Regions from separate parts of the Enterobacter sp. WI-ESBL-E8 genome, predicted to be linked through region 1. Evidence: predicted binding sites of a transcription regulator. Region 1 holds the regulator's gene; each other region holds the start of a gene.
What was found. The regulator PhoB, encoded in region 1, activates phosphate uptake and scavenging genes when phosphate is short. The targets are predictions, from matches to a motif close to CTGTCATAAAACTGNCNNAT.
Positions count from the first base shown of each region.

Region 2: the regulator PhoB is predicted to act here: its motif matches at 2,092-2,111, upstream of kdgR (DNA-binding transcriptional regulator KdgR).
Region 3: the regulator PhoB is predicted to act here: its motif matches at 2,660-2,679, upstream of pstS (phosphate ABC transporter substrate-binding protein PstS).
Region 4: the regulator PhoB is predicted to act here: its motif matches at 2,036-2,055, upstream of glpT (glycerol-3-phosphate transporter).

Region 1 covers NZ_JBRWXJ010000001.1:1,056,735-1,060,948, reverse strand. The annotation lists gene phoR (phosphate regulon sensor histidine kinase PhoR) at 219-1,514, opposite strand; gene phoB (phosphate response regulator transcription factor PhoB) at 1,536-2,225, opposite strand; gene sbcD (exonuclease subunit SbcD) at 2,413-3,618, shown strand; gene sbcC (exonuclease subunit SbcC) at 3,615-4,214, shown strand, end outside.
Region 2 covers NZ_JBRWXJ010000001.1:2,969,969-2,974,182, forward strand. The annotation lists gene ACWHWP_RS14130 (MBL fold metallo-hydrolase) at 1-212, opposite strand, end outside; gene ACWHWP_RS14135 (YebO family protein) at 236-526, opposite strand; gene mgrB (PhoP/PhoQ regulator MgrB) at 601-744, opposite strand; gene ACWHWP_RS14145 (YobH family protein) at 905-1,144, shown strand; gene kdgR (DNA-binding transcriptional regulator KdgR) at 1,209-2,000, opposite strand; gene ACWHWP_RS14155 (MFS transporter) at 2,180-3,553, shown strand; gene htpX (protease HtpX) at 3,604-4,214, opposite strand, start outside.
Region 3 covers NZ_JBRWXJ010000001.1:4,972,169-4,976,382, reverse strand. The annotation lists gene pstA (phosphate ABC transporter permease PstA) at 1-446, opposite strand, end outside; gene pstC (phosphate ABC transporter permease PstC) at 446-1,405, opposite strand; gene pstS (phosphate ABC transporter substrate-binding protein PstS) at 1,532-2,572, opposite strand; gene glmS (glutamine--fructose-6-phosphate transaminase (isomerizing)) at 2,893-4,214, opposite strand, start outside.
Region 4 covers NZ_JBRWXJ010000001.1:3,405,520-3,409,733, reverse strand. The annotation lists gene glpB (glycerol-3-phosphate dehydrogenase subunit GlpB) at 1-293, opposite strand, end outside; gene glpA (anaerobic glycerol-3-phosphate dehydrogenase subunit A) at 283-1,911, opposite strand; gene glpT (glycerol-3-phosphate transporter) at 2,168-3,520, shown strand; gene glpQ (glycerophosphodiester phosphodiesterase) at 3,532-4,214, shown strand, end outside.

The DNA of each region.
Region 1 (4,214 bases):
TATAACGTTTAAAGGCAAGGAGGGATCGTAAAACCAGAACAATATGCCATCATGAAAATACGCACCAGCATAATACGCTATTTATAAGAAAAACCCATGGCTAATCATGCGAACAAAAAACAGACAGCCGTATAAAATTCATCCGCGTTTCGCTTGACTGCAAAGCAAACGGGCCAGCTGACGCTGACCCGTGGAAAGGTAAAATGACACACCTGCTGTCAGGCGATCTTTTTGGCAATTAATCGTTCCGGGATAACGAAGCTGAAGCGGGTTCCTTTGCCCAGCGTACTCTGGATTTCGAGACGGCTTTCATGGTGATTCACCGCGTGCTTAACAATCGCGAGCCCCAGGCCGCTTCCTCCCGTCTGCCGCGATCGCGCTTTATCCACGCGGTAGAAACGCTCGGTCAGACGCGGAATATGCTCCGGTGCGATACCCGGCCCGTTGTCCTCCACGCTAAATTCGGCTCCCGTTGGGCTGTGGTGCCAGCGCACCAGGATTTCCGTCCCTTCCGGCGTATGATTCACCGCGTTATACACCAGGTTGGAGATGGCGCTGCGCAGTTCATCTTCACTGCCCAGCACCTTCAGCGCGCTGTCGACCTCAAAGGTCAGGTGGTGCTTTTTGTGGCTTAACGTCTGCGCTTCACGCTCCACTACCCGCAGCATCATCGGCACGTCAATGGTGTCATTCAGCGCAAGTGTGGGTGCCGCTTCAATCTTCGAGAGCGTCAGCAGCTGCTTCACCAGGCCTTCCATTCGGTAAGTTTGCTCGCGCATCGTGTGCAGCGCTTTTTCACGCGGCGCCCCTTCAAGCGTTTGCTCCTGCATCATCTCCAGGTAGCCCTGAAGCACGGTCAACGGGGTTCGTAATTCGTGGCTAACGTTCGCGAAGAAGTTGCGGCGCGCCCCTTCCAGCTGGTGCATCTGGGTGACATCGCGCGCCACCATCAGCCACTGCTTATCGCTGTAGGGCATCACGCGGATTTCCAGATGGCGACCGTTATTGAGCTTCAGATTGTGCGGACGGGTAAAATCACGTTTTTTCAGATACAGCGTGAACTCGGGATAACGTAGAAGGTTGAGGATATTCTGGCCATTATCGTCCGGCCAGCGCAGGCCCAGCAGCTGTTGCGCCAGGCCGTTACACCAGAAGATGGTCCCTTCTTCGGTGGTCAAAATGACCGCATCCGGCAGCGATTCCGCACCGCTGCGAAAACGCTTAATCAGGCTTCCCAGCTCGCGGCGACGCTTCTTATTACGCATCTGCATCTGATGCAGACCGTACAGCAGCGGCTCCCAGCTGCCGCTTCCCGGCGGCGGCGTCATGCTTCGGTCAACCCACAGCCACCAGGAGAGGCGCAGCAGGTTCCAGAAGTGCCAGATCAGCAGCCCGGTGACCGACGCCAGCAGAAACCACGGCAGATGTCCAAGAAAGGCCCCCAGAATGAAGGCCGGAATACAGCATAAGATCAGTTCAAAGACGAGCCTTTTCCATGACAGACGTTCCAGCACGCGTCACACTCCTGTCATTGTTCAGAAACGGGTAGAAAAACGATAACCCGTGCCGCGGACCGTCTGCACCATGCGATCGTGGCCGCTCAGTTCCAGCGCTTTTCGCAGGCGGCGGATATGGACGTCAACCGTCCGGTCTTCGACATACACGTTAGTTCCCCAGACGTTATTCAGCAACTGCTCGCGGCTGTAAACGCGTTCCGGGTGCGTCATAAAGAAGTGCAGGAGCTTAAATTCCGTAGGCCCCATATCGAGGGGATTTTCACCGGTCATCACGCGGTGTGAGGTGGGGTCAAGGCTCAGCCCCTGCATCTCAATCACCTCTTCCACCGCCATCGGCGAAATACGGCGCATCACGGCTTTAATGCGGGCCACCAGCTCTTTTGGTGAAAACGGTTTGGTAATGTAATCGTCCGCGCCGGTCTCCAGACCGCGCACGCGATCCTCTTCTTCACCGCGCGCCGTGAGCATCACCACCGGTATATCGCGTGTTAGCGCTTCACGCTTCAGATGTTTGATAAACTGCAGTCCGGAGCCGCCGGGCAACATCCAGTCCAGCAGAATCAGATCGGGCCAGGGTTCATTTAGCTGGTTCACTGCGCTGTCATAATCTTCCGCTTCAACCGGCTGGAAGCCATTTTGCTCGAGCACGAAGCACACCATTTCACGAATTGGAGCTTCATCTTCTACGACCAGAATACGTCTCGCCATACTTTGCCCTGTCTTATCTTATTTAAGTTACAAGTTTGTAATTCGGCGCCATTATGCGTCAGATTTATGACAGATTTATGAAAAACAGTACCACGATAACGGGCAAACCGTTGTTTTATTACAGCGGTTATTTTCCCTTCTCTGAAGGTTTATAATCCGGCTTTCTCTTTTTTGCCACGGATCAGCTATGCGCATACTTCACACCTCGGACTGGCATCTGGGTCAAAATTTTTACAGCAAAAGCCGTGCGGCTGAACATGAAGCGTTCCTGGGCTGGCTGCTGGAAACGGCCCGGACGCACGAGGTGGACGCGATAATTGTGGCGGGTGACATCTTTGATACCGGTTCTCCCCCCAGCTATGCGCGTGAACTGTATAACCGCTTCGTGGTGAATCTCCAGCAAACCGGCTGTCATCTGGTGATTGTCGCCGGCAACCATGATTCCGTCGCGACGCTCAATGAATCCCGCGACATCCTGGCATTTCTCAATACCACCGTTGTCGCCAGCGCCGGGCACGCCCCGCAGATCCTGAAAAAACGCGACGGTACGCCGGGGGCGGTGCTGTGTCCGATACCGTTTTTACGTCCGCGGGACATCGTGCAAAGCCAGGCGGGGCTGTCGGGGGCGGAAAAACAGCAACATTTATTACAGGCCATCACCGACTATTATCACCAGCAGCACGCCGAAGCCTGCGCTCTGCGCGGCGAACAGCCGATTCCGGTGATTGCGACCGGGCACCTCACCACCGTCGGGGCCAGTAAAAGTGACGCCGTACGTGACATCTATATCGGCACGCTGGACGCCTTTCCGGCGCAAAACTTCCCGCCAGCCGACTACATCGCGCTCGGGCATATCCACCGCGCGCAGGTTATCGGCGGCTGCGAGCACATCCGCTACTGCGGATCGCCCCTTTCGCTCAGCTTTGATGAAACGGGCAAAGCCAAATCCGTGCATCTGGTGAGTTTTTCCGACGGAAAGCTTCACGCCGTCGAGACGCTGGAAGTCCCGGTCACCCAGCCGCTGGCGGTGCTGAAAGGCGATCTTGACGCCATTACCGCCCAGCTTGAGCAGTGGCGCGGCGCGGCGCTTAACCCTCCCGTCTGGCTGGATATCGAAATCACCACCGATGACTACCTGCACGATATGCAGCGAAAAATCCAGGCGCTGACCGAAGATTTGCCGGTTGAGGTGTTGCTGGTCCGCCGCAGCCGCGAACAGCGCGAGAAAATTCTGCTCAGCGCCCGGCGCGAAACCCTCAGCGAGCTGAGGGTAGAAGAGGTGTTTGAACGCAGGCTCTCGCAGGAGGAGATAGACGACGCGAAGCGTGAAAGGCTTAGCGAGCTGTTCACCCATGCCCTGCATGCGCTCGATGATGAGGACGAAAACGCATGAAAATTTTGAGCCTGCGCCTGAAAAACCTTAACTCTCTCAAGGGCGAGTGGAAAATTGACTTTACTGCTGAACCCTTTGCCAGCAACGGGCTGTTTGCTATAACCGGCGCGACCGGAGCAGGCAAAACCACCCTGCTCGACGCCATCTGCCTGGCGCTTTATCACGAAACCCCACGCCTGCAGAAGGTCTCTCAGGCACAAAACGACCTGATGACGCGCGACACCGCCGAGTGTCTGGCCGAAGTGGAGTTTGAGGTGAAAGGCACGGCCTATCGCGCCTTCTGGAGCCAGAACCGGGCGCGCAATCAGCCTGACGGCAACCTGCAGGCACCGCGCGTGGAGCTGGCGCGCTGCGAAGATGGCAAAATCCTGGCCGACAAAGTGACGGATAAGCTGGAGCAAACCGCCGCGCTCACCGGGCTGGACTACGGCCGCTTTACCCGCTCCATGCTGCTCTCTCAGGGGCAATTTGCCGCCTTCCTCAATGCCAAACCGAGCGATCGTGCAGAACTGCTGGAAGAGCTGACCGGCACCGAGATCTACGGCCAGATTTCCGCCATGGTATTTGAGAAACATAAAGCAGCCCGCAGCATGCTT
Region 2 (4,214 bases), 1.9 Mb from region 1:
TCCTGAGGCTGCGTTAGCTCGGCGGGTTGCCACCACTGACGGATAAAATCTTCATAACCCAGCGCGGGTGGTTTCGGCAAACCGGCTTCTTTACGCGCCTTACGCCAGCGGTCCAGGTCGCCGGTTTGATGCTCTGCAGGGTGGGTATTACGAAAGCCGTTTGGGGTGTGATGTTTCAGGGAGGGGTCATACCAGGGATTTTTCCAGACCACAGCCACCTCCCAGCACGAAAAGATTAACGCTCAGCCACCAGGCGGATAAAGTCGTCTTCGTCTTTGTTATCTTCAGCGACCGCGTCTTTCGGCGCGTCTTTCTCTTCCGGCTCGTTAGCTTCACACAGACGGCGCAGCAGCGCATTCTGACGTTTTTGCTGATCGAGCAGCGCTTCCAGCAGTTCGATCTGCTCGTTCGTACGCGAACTGGCCCGGTTTACGAAAAACCAGATGACCAGCCCCACAAGCAGAACAACCAAAGAAATCATCAGGGATGCCATATTCAGCAGCCCTGAATTCAGTAACTCACCCATTTCACCACCTCAATAAAAACGTCTATTTTACCACTGGCGCGAAGGAAGGAAATCACCTTGAGAAAAAATGCGTGTTACCACGGAATAAACTTATTGATTGCGCAGACGCCGCTAAAAAACTGTACATCCTGATCGCACATGACATTGATAGTCTGCGTCCATAACACCACGCACGCTATCAGCACGATAATCAGAATCACCCAGCGTATTTTTTTCACTCCACACTCCGTCTAAAGACCTGATGTAACCAGGTTATCACGGTTATCTTAAACAAGGACTAACTGTACCGCCATCGCGCTTTTTTCAGAATCGTGCACTTGTTTCATAGCGTAAACCGTTTACGCTAGCTGTATGATAACAACGATAAAAGAGGTAATGATGCGCTTAATCATTCGAACAATTATTGCACTGGCCATCGTCTGGATTGGCCTTCTGTTAACGGGTTATGGTGTGCTCGTGGGAAGCACCGAAAACGCAGCCGGCTTAGGCATTCAGTGTAAGTATTTAACGGCACAAGGACTGAGCACTGCACAGTATCTGCATTCTGACAGCGGGATCATTGGCTTAACGAACTGTCCTGTACTGCGTAAAACGTCCGTCGTCATCGATAAGGGCTAATCAACTGGTTTAATCACTGACAAAAACGCCGCAACTTCTGCGGCGTTTTTTATGCGAACAGAGATTAAAACGGATAGTCGTGATAGCCCATCTGTTCAGAAATCTTACGTGCGGCAGTGTGCAGGATAGCGACATATTCGTGCAGACGCTCTTCAGAGAAGCGAAGGGTTGGGAAAGAGATACTTAAGCCCGCGATCACCACGCCAAAGCGGTCAAACACCGGAACGCCGATGCAGCGCAGCCCTTCTTCCTGTTCTTCATTATCTTCGCCATACCCCTGCTCACGCACGCGATCGAGCACCGTTAACAGTTCGTCCGTGCTGGTAATGGTTCGCGCCGTACTGCGCTTGTATTCCACGCCATCGAGGATCTGCTTCACTTCCTCGCGATCGCGCCATGCCAGCAGAACCTTACCAATGGCGGTACTGTAGAGCGGGTTGCGACGACCAATGCGCGAATACATGCGCAGATTGTACATGGAGTCGATTTTATGGATGTAAACAATGCTGTCTTCATCCAGCGCACCGAGATGGATGGTCTCTTTGGTCAGGCGCGAGATTTCACGCATCTGAATATCAGCGCTGCGGATCAGATCAACATTTTGCAGCGCGCGGGCACCGAGTTCGAACAGTTTCAGGGTCAGAGAGTATTTTTCTGACTCGCCTTCCTGTGCAACATAGCCCAGTGACTTCATGGTTTGCAAAAAGCGATAAACGGTGCTTTTCGACATCATCACGCGCTGCGACAACTCCGTAATACCAATTTCACGCTCTTCCCCGAGCGCCTGTAAGATGCCAAACACCTTCAGCACGGAAGAAACAGAATCTGGCTGTTTATCCAAATCCGCAATAGCCATTTACCACCTCATAGAGAGTGTTTTATAAAAATCAGAACCGGTTTTTATTATAAGTTCCCGTCATGTCACCTGCAATCAATCCGCGTTTACTTCGTTACAAATCTGCGACATATCGCGGCTGTAACAATGCTAAAATAGTTACCCTGAGAATAATTTCACGCTGAGCTTTTTTAACCCTAATGGAAAAGAATCTTTCCGATGGCTTGCCGTTACCCCAGCGGTATGGCGCGATAGCGACCATCATTATCGGTATCTCAATGGCCGTCCTTGACGGCGCAATTGCCAACGTTGCCCTGCCAACCATCGCCAGCGACCTGCATGCTTCTCCCGCCAGTTCAATCTGGATTGTTAACGCCTACCAGATTGCGATTGTGGTTTCCCTGCTCTCGTTCTCCTTCCTGGGCGATATGTTCGGCTACCGTCGGGTGTATCAGTGTGGTCTGGTGGTTTTCACCATTACCTCGCTGTTGTGTGCCCTTTCTGATTCACTGCATACCCTGACGCTTGCACGCATTGCGCAAGGTTTTGGTGGCGCGGCGCTCATGAGCGTAAACACGGCGTTGATTCGCTTAATTTATCCGCAGCGTCATTTGGGGCGCGGCATGGGAATAAACTCGTTTATTGTCGCCGTCTCTTCCGCCGCCGGGCCAACCATTGCGGCGGCTATTCTTTCCGTTGCATCCTGGCAATGGCTCTTCGCCATTAACGTGCCGCTGGGTATCGTGGCCATCTTCTTTGCCCTGCGCTTCCTGCCCGCTAACGGCCCCAAAAGCACCATGCCGCGGTTCGACGTCGCGAGCGCGGTGATGAATGCCCTTACCTTTGGCCTGCTGATTACAGCCCTGAGCGGCTTTGCGCAGGGGCAATCGCTGGTGCTTACCGGAGTGGAACTGCTCGCGCTGCTGGTCACAGGTTTCTTCTTTGTTCGCCGCCAGCTCACTCTCCCGGTGCCTTTACTGCCTGTTGACCTGCTGCGCATCCCCCTCTTTTCGCTCTCCATTTGCACCTCTGTCTGCTCATTCTGCGCCCAGATGCTGGCTCTGGTTTCTCTGCCCTTCTTTTTGCAGAGCGTGGTTGGACGTTCAGAAGTGGAGACCGGCCTGCTGTTAACCCCGTGGCCGCTGGCCACGATGGTGATGGCACCGCTGGCAGGTTATTTAATAGAGCGCGTGCATGCCGGATTACTGGGCGCGCTGGGGCTGGCAGTCATGGCGACGGGTCTGTTTGCGCTGGCGCTGCTTCCCTCGCAACCTACGGATCTGGATATTATCTGGCGCATGATCCTCTGTGGTGCCGGTTTTGGCCTGTTCCAGTCGCCGAACAACCACACCATTATCACCTCCGCACCGCGCCATCGCAGCGGAGGAGCCAGCGGCATGTTGGGTACCGCGCGCCTGCTGGGGCAAAGCACCGGTGCGGCACTGGTAGCCCTGATGTTTAACCTCGCCGGACAAAACGGTAACCACGTTGCGCTACTCACCGCAGGTGTCCTTGCCACCCTCGCGGCTGTCGTCAGCGGACTGCGGGTGACCCAGCCCACAGTACAGGCATAAAAAAAGCCGGGCGGAGTGTTCTCCTGCCCGGCTTATTGCGGTTCTTCGCGTTACTTCAGGTATTCCCCACTGCGCAGCGCTTCAATACGCTTATCCAGCGGCGGATGAGACATAAACAGCTCGCTCAGCGATTTCGATTTACCGTTGATGCAAAAAGCCATCATGCTGTTCGCTTCCTGCGGCTCGTAGCTGGTTTTCAGACGCTGCAGCGCCGCAATCATCTTCTCACGACCAACCAGCTTCGCAGAGCCGGCATCCGCGTGGAATTCACGATGACGGGAGAACCACATGGTGATGATGCTGGCCAAGATACCGAATACCAGTTCCAGAACCATGGAGACAGCGAAATAGATCAGCGGGTTACCGTTGCTCTCTTCGCCTTCGTCGCGGTTACCACCCATAAAGCCTGCCGCAATCTGCGCCAGAATACGGGAGATAAAGATAACGAAGGTGTTCACGACGCCCTGAATCAGGGTCATGGTTACCATGTCACCGTTAGCGATATGGCTGATTTCGTGGGCAATAACCGCTTCGGCTTCGTCACGGCTCATGTTCTGCAGCAGCCCGGTGCTGACGGCAACCAGTGACGCATCACGACGGGCACCGGTGGCGAAGGCGTTGATATCCGGAGCGTGGTAAATGGCTACCTGCGGCATGGCGA
Region 3 (4,214 bases), 3.9 Mb from region 1:
TCCATTTGCGCCACCACCACGGTGTAAACAAACAGACCTACCACGATAGACGGGGCTGAGAGCAGAATGTCGTTAATGAAGCGAATAACTTCCGCCAGCCAGGATTTACGACCGTATTCCGCCAGGTAAATACCCGCCATGATGCCCAGCGGCGTACCAAACACCGTCGCCCACAGGATCAGCAACCCGCTGCCCGCCAGGGCATTCGCCAGGCCACCACCCGCCGTATTCGGCGGCGGGGTCATTTCGGTGAACAGCGCCAGTGACATCCCGTCAATCCCGCGCACGATGGTTGAGAACAGGATCCAGACCAGCCAGAACAGACCGAACGCCATCGTCGCCATTGAGAGCGTCAGCGCAATGCGGTTTTTTATGCGGCGTCTGGCCTGCATTTTGCGGCGGGACTCCGCCAGCTCAGCGGTAGCTTGCATTTCGAGAGTTGCCATTAGCGTGCCCCCTCATTTTTAGCGAGGCGCATAATCATCAGCTTGGAAATCGCCAGAACGATGAAGGTGATAACGAACAGAATCAGCCCCAGCTCCATCAGTGCCGCGACGTGCAGGCCCGATTCCGCTTCGGCAAATTCATTCGCCAGCGCAGAGGTAATACTGTTACCCGGCATATAGAGCGATGCGCTGTCGAGCTGATAGGTGTTGCCGATAATAAAGGTCACCGCCATGGTTTCACCCAGCGCACGGCCTAATCCCAGCATCACGCCCCCGATCACCCCGTTTTTGGTGAACGGAAGGACAATGCGCCAGATAACTTCCCAGGTGGTGCAGCCGATGCCGTAGGCTGACTCTTTCATCATCACCGGCGTTTGTTCGAAGACATCGCGCATGACCGCCGCAATGTACGGAATAATCATGATGGCGAGGATCACACCAGCCGCCAGAATACCGATACCGAACGCCGGGCCAGAGAACAGGGCCCCCACAAACGGAATGGCGGAAAGCACGTTACCGACCGGCTCCTGGAAGTACGTTGCGAACAGCGGCGCAAAGATAAACAGGCCCCACATGCCGTATACGATACTCGGGATAGCCGCCAGCAGTTCGATGGCGATCCCCAGCGGACGACGAAGCCAGCCAGGCGCCAGCTCCGTCAGGAACAGGGCAATACCAAAGCTTACCGGTACCGCAATCAGCAGGGCGATAAACGAGGTCACCAGCGTGCCGTAAATTGGCACCAGCGCACCGTAGATATCGTTCGGCGCATCCCACTCTTTGGTCCACAGGAAGGAGAAACCGAATTTCTGGATGCTCGGCCAGGAGGAGAAAATCAGAGACACGATAATGCCGCCCAGCAGCAATAGCACAATCAGCGCAGCCAGTTTTACCAGCGCGCTGAAAATCATGTCACCTTTTTTACCCGGAGGGTTAAATGCAGGCTTGGTTGCAGCCATAAATCACTCTTCTGTTAAACGCGTTTACGAAATCGCCGGGTGGCGCTTACGCTTACCCGGCCTACAGTCGGAACCGTAGGGCGGGTAAGCGTAAGCGCCACCCGCCATTTTCGTCAGAATGCTAAATTAATACAATGCTTTACCGCTGCTGTCTTTCACGTTGGTTTTCCATGCAGCGCGAATCTGCTCAACCACGTTGTCCGGCAGGGTGGCGTAATCCAGGGCGTTAGCCTGTTTGCCGCCGTTTTTGTACGCCCAGTCGAAGAACTTCAGCACTTCAGCGCCCTGCTCAGGTTTCTTCTGCTCTTTGTGAACCAGGATGAAGGTGGTAGAGGTGATTGGCCATGCACCTTCGCCCTTCTGGTTAGTCAGGTCCTGCGCGAAGGATTTGCTCCAGTCAGCGCCTTTTGCGGCATTAGCAAAGTTCTCTTCGGTCGGGCTAACCGGTTTGCCATCGGCTGAAACCAGTTTGGTGTAGGACAGGTTGTTCTGCTTAGCGTACGCATACTCTACGTAGCCAATTGAGCCCGGCAGACGCTGTACGAACGCAGCGATACCGTCGTTACCTTTACCGCCCAGACCGGTTGGCCAGTTAACGGTAGAGCCGGAACCGACTTTAGATTTCCACTCTTCGTTCACTTTCGCCAGGTAGCTGGTGAACACGAAAGAGGTACCGGAACCGTCAGCACGACGAACCACAGCGATATTCTGCGAAGGCAGCTTAACGCCCGGGTTCAGTTTGGTGATGGCTTCGTCATCCCATTTTTTGATTTTACCCAGGTAGATGTCACCCAGGGTTTTGCCGTCCAGCACCAGCTCGCCTGACTTCAGGCCAGGGATGTTAACGGCCAGCACAACGCCGCCGATCACGGTCGGGAACTGGAACAGGCCTTCCTGATTCAGTTTTTCATCAGACAGAGGGGCATCTGACGCACCGAAATCTACGGTATTAGCGGTAATTTGTTTTACGCCACCGGAGGAGCCGATACCCTGATAGTTAACCTTGTTGCCGGTTTCTTTCTGGTAGGTATCCGCCCATTTGGCATACACCGGCGCAGGGAAGGTTGCACCAGCGCCAGTCAGGCTTGCTTCTGCAAAAACAGAGAACGCGCTCAGAGATAAGGTCGCGGCGACAACAGTTGCGACAGTGGTACGCATAACTTTCATAATGTCTCCTGCAAGATTTTCGTAAATCGTTGTTTAGTGGCTACGATGAGCAAAATAGGACAAACAGGTGACAGATAAATGTACGAATTATGACAGTTTTATGACAGCGGAAATTTAACTTAAAAATTCGCAAAACAATGCTTAATTTTCATCGTGTTAGCCAGTTTTATGACAGGGCGTTTTCAGAAATATTTTCTTTATGTGACACTGAAAAAATAGCTGAAGATGACAAATTGTCATCAATAAAAACGTGAAGGAATTGATTAAAAACAAACCGGGCGGGGTAAAAAAGCTCCACCCGAAGGTGGAGCCTGAAGGGGTTATTCTACGGTGACAGACTTCGCCAGGTTACGCGGCTGGTCAACGTCGGTGCCTTTGATCAGCGCCACGTGATAGGCCAGCAACTGCAGCGGAACGGTGTAGAAGATTGGCGCAATCACCTCTTCCACATGCGGCATCTCGATGATGTGCATGTTGTCGTTGCTGACAAAACCGGCATCTTTATCGGCGAAGACGTACAGGACACCGCCGCGGGCGCGCACTTCTTCGATGTTAGATTTCAGTTTCTCCAGCAGTTCGTTGTTAGGAGCCACAACGATGACCGGCATATCGGCGTCAATCAGCGCCAGCGGGCCGTGTTTCAGCTCGCCTGCCGCATAGGCTTCTGCGTGAATGTAGGAGATCTCTTTCAGCTTCAGCGCGCCTTCCAGCGCAATTGGATACTGATCGCCACGACCCAGGAACAGGGCGTGATGTTTGTCAGAGAAATCCTCCGCCAGCGCTTCAATGCGTTTGTCCTGAGACAGCATCTGCTCAATACGGCTCGGCAGCGCCTGCAGACCATGAACGATGTCATGCTCAACAGAGGCGTCTTCACCTTTCAGACGCGCCAGCTTCGCCACCAGCATCAGCAGTACGGTCAGCTGGGTGGTAAACGCTTTGGTGGAGGCCACGCCGATTTCGGTGCCCGCTTTGGTCATCAGCGCCAGATCGGATTCACGCACCAGCGAGGAGCCCGGAACGTTACAGATAGCCAGAGAGCCCAGGTAACCCAGCTCTTTTGAGAGACGCAGCGCGGCAAGGGTATCCGCCGTTTCACCAGACTGGGAAAGGGTGATCATCAGGCTGTTACGACGCACCGCGGATTTGCGATAGCGGAATTCAGATGCGATTTCGACGTCGCACGGCACGCCCGCCAGGGATTCAAACCAGTAGCGAGAGACCATACCGGAGTTGTAGGAGGTGCCGCAGGCCACGATCTGAATATGCTCAACCTTGCCGAGCAGTTCGTTCGCGTTTGCACCCAGCTCGCTCAGATCCACTTCACCGTGACTAATGCGCCCGGTGAGGGTGTTTTTGATGGCGTTTGGCTGCTCGTAAATCTCTTTCTGCATGTAGTGACGGTAAGCGCCTTTGTCACCCGCGTCGTACTGCAGGTTAGATTCGATCTCCTGGCGTTTAACCTGCTCGCCTTTGGTATCGAATACGGTCACGCTGCGGCGGGTCACTTCGGCAATATCCCCCTCTTCCAGGAAGATAAAGCGACGTGTCACCGGCAGGAGCGCCAGCTGGTCAGAGGCGATAAAGTTTTCACCCATTCCCAGACCGATAACCATTGGACTACCGGAACGCGCGGCCAGCA
Region 4 (4,214 bases), 2.3 Mb from region 1:
CGCTGATGATTTTGCCTGGCGCTCCCCTTCATGCGCGCGCCGCAGTCCGCCAGTAGCGCTTCGGTTTCCAGGGCAAAGCGGTCAATATTATGCGCGCCGATCAGGTGATAGGGGTGCTCCGGCGGCAGCTTATCGCGGTACGGATCGTCCACCAGGTCCAGCGATCCCGACGAGAAGTGCAGAGCGCTCTGACCCCGGGTGATAATGGCGCAGCGTAGCCCCCGCTTTGTGAGTTTGATGCCACAAAGCAGGCCTGCCAGCCCGCCGCCGACAATCACGGTGTCAAATTTCATCGCGTTGCTCCTTCTCAAGACCGCAAAGCCCCTGGTAGACCCAGCGGGTAAATTCGCTTTCACGCAGGGCATCTCCCCAGGCAACAGGCTGAATGCCTTTCCAGCGCTCGTTTAAAAACGCGCTGAGCTGATCGAGCGACTGGGTGGCGGTGGTGGTATGAAAACGTTGCAGCAGACCGGCGGCACGACAGGCGCACAGCTCGCCCTGGCAGGTCCCCATTCCGACGCGGGTGCGGCGGCGGAGATCGAGCAGGCTATTGACCGTCAGGTTCTCTACCGCGTACTGCACTTCACCGGCGGTCACGGCTTCGCATTCGCATACGAGGCTGCGGCTCAGCCGCCCTTCGCCCAGCCAGGCCGGCGTTCTGTCGCCATGGCGATAGATGGCCGATCCGCGCAGAGGGGCTGGCAGAGAGATAATTTTTTGCAGCGTCTTCTCGGTGGACTGCCGCGAACCGGGCAGAGGCTGTTCTGCCGTTACGCACGGTTCGGTATTGCCCAGCTTGCGGCAGACGGCATCCGTTGCCCACTCCGCCATCAGGCGATAGGTCATCAGCTTGCCGCCGGTGATGGTGATAAACCCGTCCAGGCCGTCACGCGCGGCATGGTCGAGCAGCACAATGCCGCGGCTGACGTTTCGCCCGCTTGGGTCATTATCGCTGGCGACTAGCGGACGTACGCCCGCATAGGCCCGCAGGATCCGGGTCTGCGCCATTACCGGGGCCAGCTTTTCCCCTTCGCGCAGCAGGATATCCACCTCTTCGGCGGTCACGCGGTTGTAATCAATCTCGCTGTAGTCCACGTGCGTTGAGGTGGTACCGATTAACGAAATGGTATCGCCGGGGACGAGGATGTCGGCATCGGACGGTTTGCGGCAGCGGTTGATCACGTGGTTATTAATGCGGTGGTCGAGGATCAGCAGGGAGCCTTTCGCCGGGAACATGCGAACCGAGAGCTCAGCGTATTCCGCAATGTGCTGCCCCCAGATCCCCGCGGCATTCACGACGACGGAGGCAAACAGCTCGCTGTGTTCATTGTATTGCGTGTCATACACCCGCACGCCGCAGATGCGATGGCCTTCGCGGATAAGCCCGGTCACTTCGTGCCCGGTCAGTATGTGCGCACCATGCTCGCGAGCGTCCAGCATGTTGGCGGCCGTCAGGCGAAAAGGATCAACCGTACCGTCAGGCACTTTTACCGCGCCCGTCAGGGCCGGGTTGACGGAGGGCTCAATGCGCCGTGCGAGGGCAGGGTCGATAGCCTCGGCCTGAATCCCCGCCGCGCTGCAGGCGGTAATAAAGGTTGACTGAAAGGCGAGATCGTCTTCGGGAAGCGTAATAAACAGACCATCGGTGGGTTCAATGCAGTGGCGGGCTATACGCCGCAGGATCTGATTTTCGGCGATACATTCGCGCGCGGATTCGCCGTCGGTCACGGCGTAGCGGGCGCCGCTGTGAAGCAGTCCATGATTGCGGCCGGTAGCGCCCGTCGCTATGTCATGGCGCTCCAGAAGCGTGACGCTTAATCCCCGCAGGGCACAATCGCGTGCGATGCCAGAGCCGGTTGCGCCACCGCCAATGATAATCACATCGCTGTAACGAGGATCGTGAATTGTCATTGTCATCCCTCTGTGTTCGTTTTTTTATCATTTAGCCACATGAAAACTGTGGTTTGTTTGATTTCGAACACAAACGAGCGAAATTCGAAAGTGAAACGCGATTTCATGCGCTTTTTTGCGCATTCTGTCATATTTCTGTAACAATCTGTGCGTTGATTCACAGTAACAATCACTGTGATTTCTTAACATCGCGACCTCTCTGGAGTATGGGGCAGTTAAACCCCTGTAAATACAATTTTTGGCCACGGAGGCTGTCATGCTCAGTATCTTCAAACCTGCGCCGCATCGGGCGCGTCTGCCAGAGGCAGAAATTGATCCGCTATACCGCCGTCTGCGTTGGCAAATTTTCCTGGGGATCTTCTTCGGGTACGCGGCGTACTACCTTGTTCGTAAAAACTTCGCGCTCGCCATGCCGTACCTGGTGGAGCAGGGCTTTTCCCGTGGCGATCTGGGGTTCGCGCTGTCAGGTATTTCCATCGCCTACGGTTTTTCCAAATTCATTATGGGTTCAGTGTCCGACCGCTCGAACCCGCGCGTGTTTCTGCCGGCCGGCCTGATCCTGGCGGCAGCGGTTATGCTGTTTATGGGCTTTGTGCCGTGGGCAACCTCCAGCATTGCCGTCATGTTCGTGCTGCTGTTCCTCTGCGGCTGGTTCCAGGGTATGGGATGGCCGCCGTGCGGACGCACTATGGTGCACTGGTGGTCGCAGAAAGAGCGTGGCGGCATCGTGTCGGTGTGGAACTGCGCGCATAACGTGGGTGGCGGCATTCCGCCTCTGCTGTTCCTGCTGGGAATGGCCTGGTTCAACGACTGGAAAGCCGCGCTGTATATGCCTGCCTTTGGCGCCATCGTGGTGGCGATTATTGCCTTCGCCCTGATGCGCGATACGCCGCAGTCCTGCGGCCTGCCGCCGATCGAAGAGTACAAAAACGACTATCCGGATGATTACAGCAAGGAGCATGAAGAAGAGCTGACCGCAAAACAGATCTTCATGAAGTACGTCCTGCCGAACAAGCTGCTGTGGTACATCGCGGTAGCGAACGTGTTCGTTTACCTGCTGCGCTATGGCATTCTGGACTGGTCACCGACTTACCTGAAAGAGGTGAAGCACTTCGCGCTGGATAAATCTTCCTGGGCCTACTTCCTGTATGAATACGCCGGGATCCCGGGCACGCTGCTTTGCGGCTGGATGTCGGACAAGGTGTTTAAAGGCAACCGCGGTGCGACGGGCGTCTTCTTTATGACTCTGGTGACCATCGCCACCGTAGTGTACTGGCTCAACCCGCCGGGCAACCCGTCAGTAGATATGGCCTGTATGATCGTCATCGGCTTCCTGATTTATGGTCCGGTTATGCTGATCGGTCTGCACGCGCTGGAGCTGGCACCGAAGAAAGCGGCAGGCACGGCGGCAGGCTTTACCGGTCTGTTCGGCTATCTGGGTGGGTCGGTCGCGGCGAGCGCTATCGTGGGCTATACCGTTGACTTCTTCGGCTGGGACGGCGGCTTTATGGTGATGATTGGCGGTAGCGTGCTGGCGGTACTGCTGCTGATTATCGTGATGATTGGTGAGAAACGTCACCACGCGGAAGTGCAGGCACGTCGTCAATAAGGAGCATTGCCATGAAATTATCATTCTTAACAACCGGCCTGCTGCTGGCGGGCCTGATGACCGGGTCCGCGCTGGCGGCAGATAAAATCGTCATCGCCCACCGCGGCGCGAGCGGCTATCTGCCGGAGCATACGCTGCCGGCAAAAGCGATGGCCTATGCGCAGGGCGCGGATTATCTGGAGCAGGACCTGGTGATGACGAAGGACGACCAGCTGGTGGTCCTGCACGATCATTATCTTGACCGCGTGACGGACGTGGCGGAGCGTTTCCCGGACCGCGCCCGCAAAGATGGCCGGTTCTACGCCATTGATTTTACCCTGGATGAGATCCGCTCCCTGAAGTTTACCGAAGGCTTCGAGTTTGAAAACGGCAAGAAGGTGCAGGTCTATCCGGGACGTTTCCCGATGGGCAAATCTGACTTCCGGATCCACACCTTCCAGGAAGAGATTGAGTTTGTTCAGGGGCTGAACCACTCAACCGGGAAAAATATCGGTATCTACCCGGAAATCAAAGCGCCGTGGTTCCACCACCAGGAAGGGAAAGACATTGCCGCGAAGACGCTGGAGGTGCTGAAGCAGTACGGCTACACCAGCAAGAAGGACAAGGTTTACCTGCAGTGCTTTGACGCCGCCGAGCTGAAGCGCATCAAAACCGAGCTGGAGCCGAAGATGGGGATGAACCTCAATCTGGTACA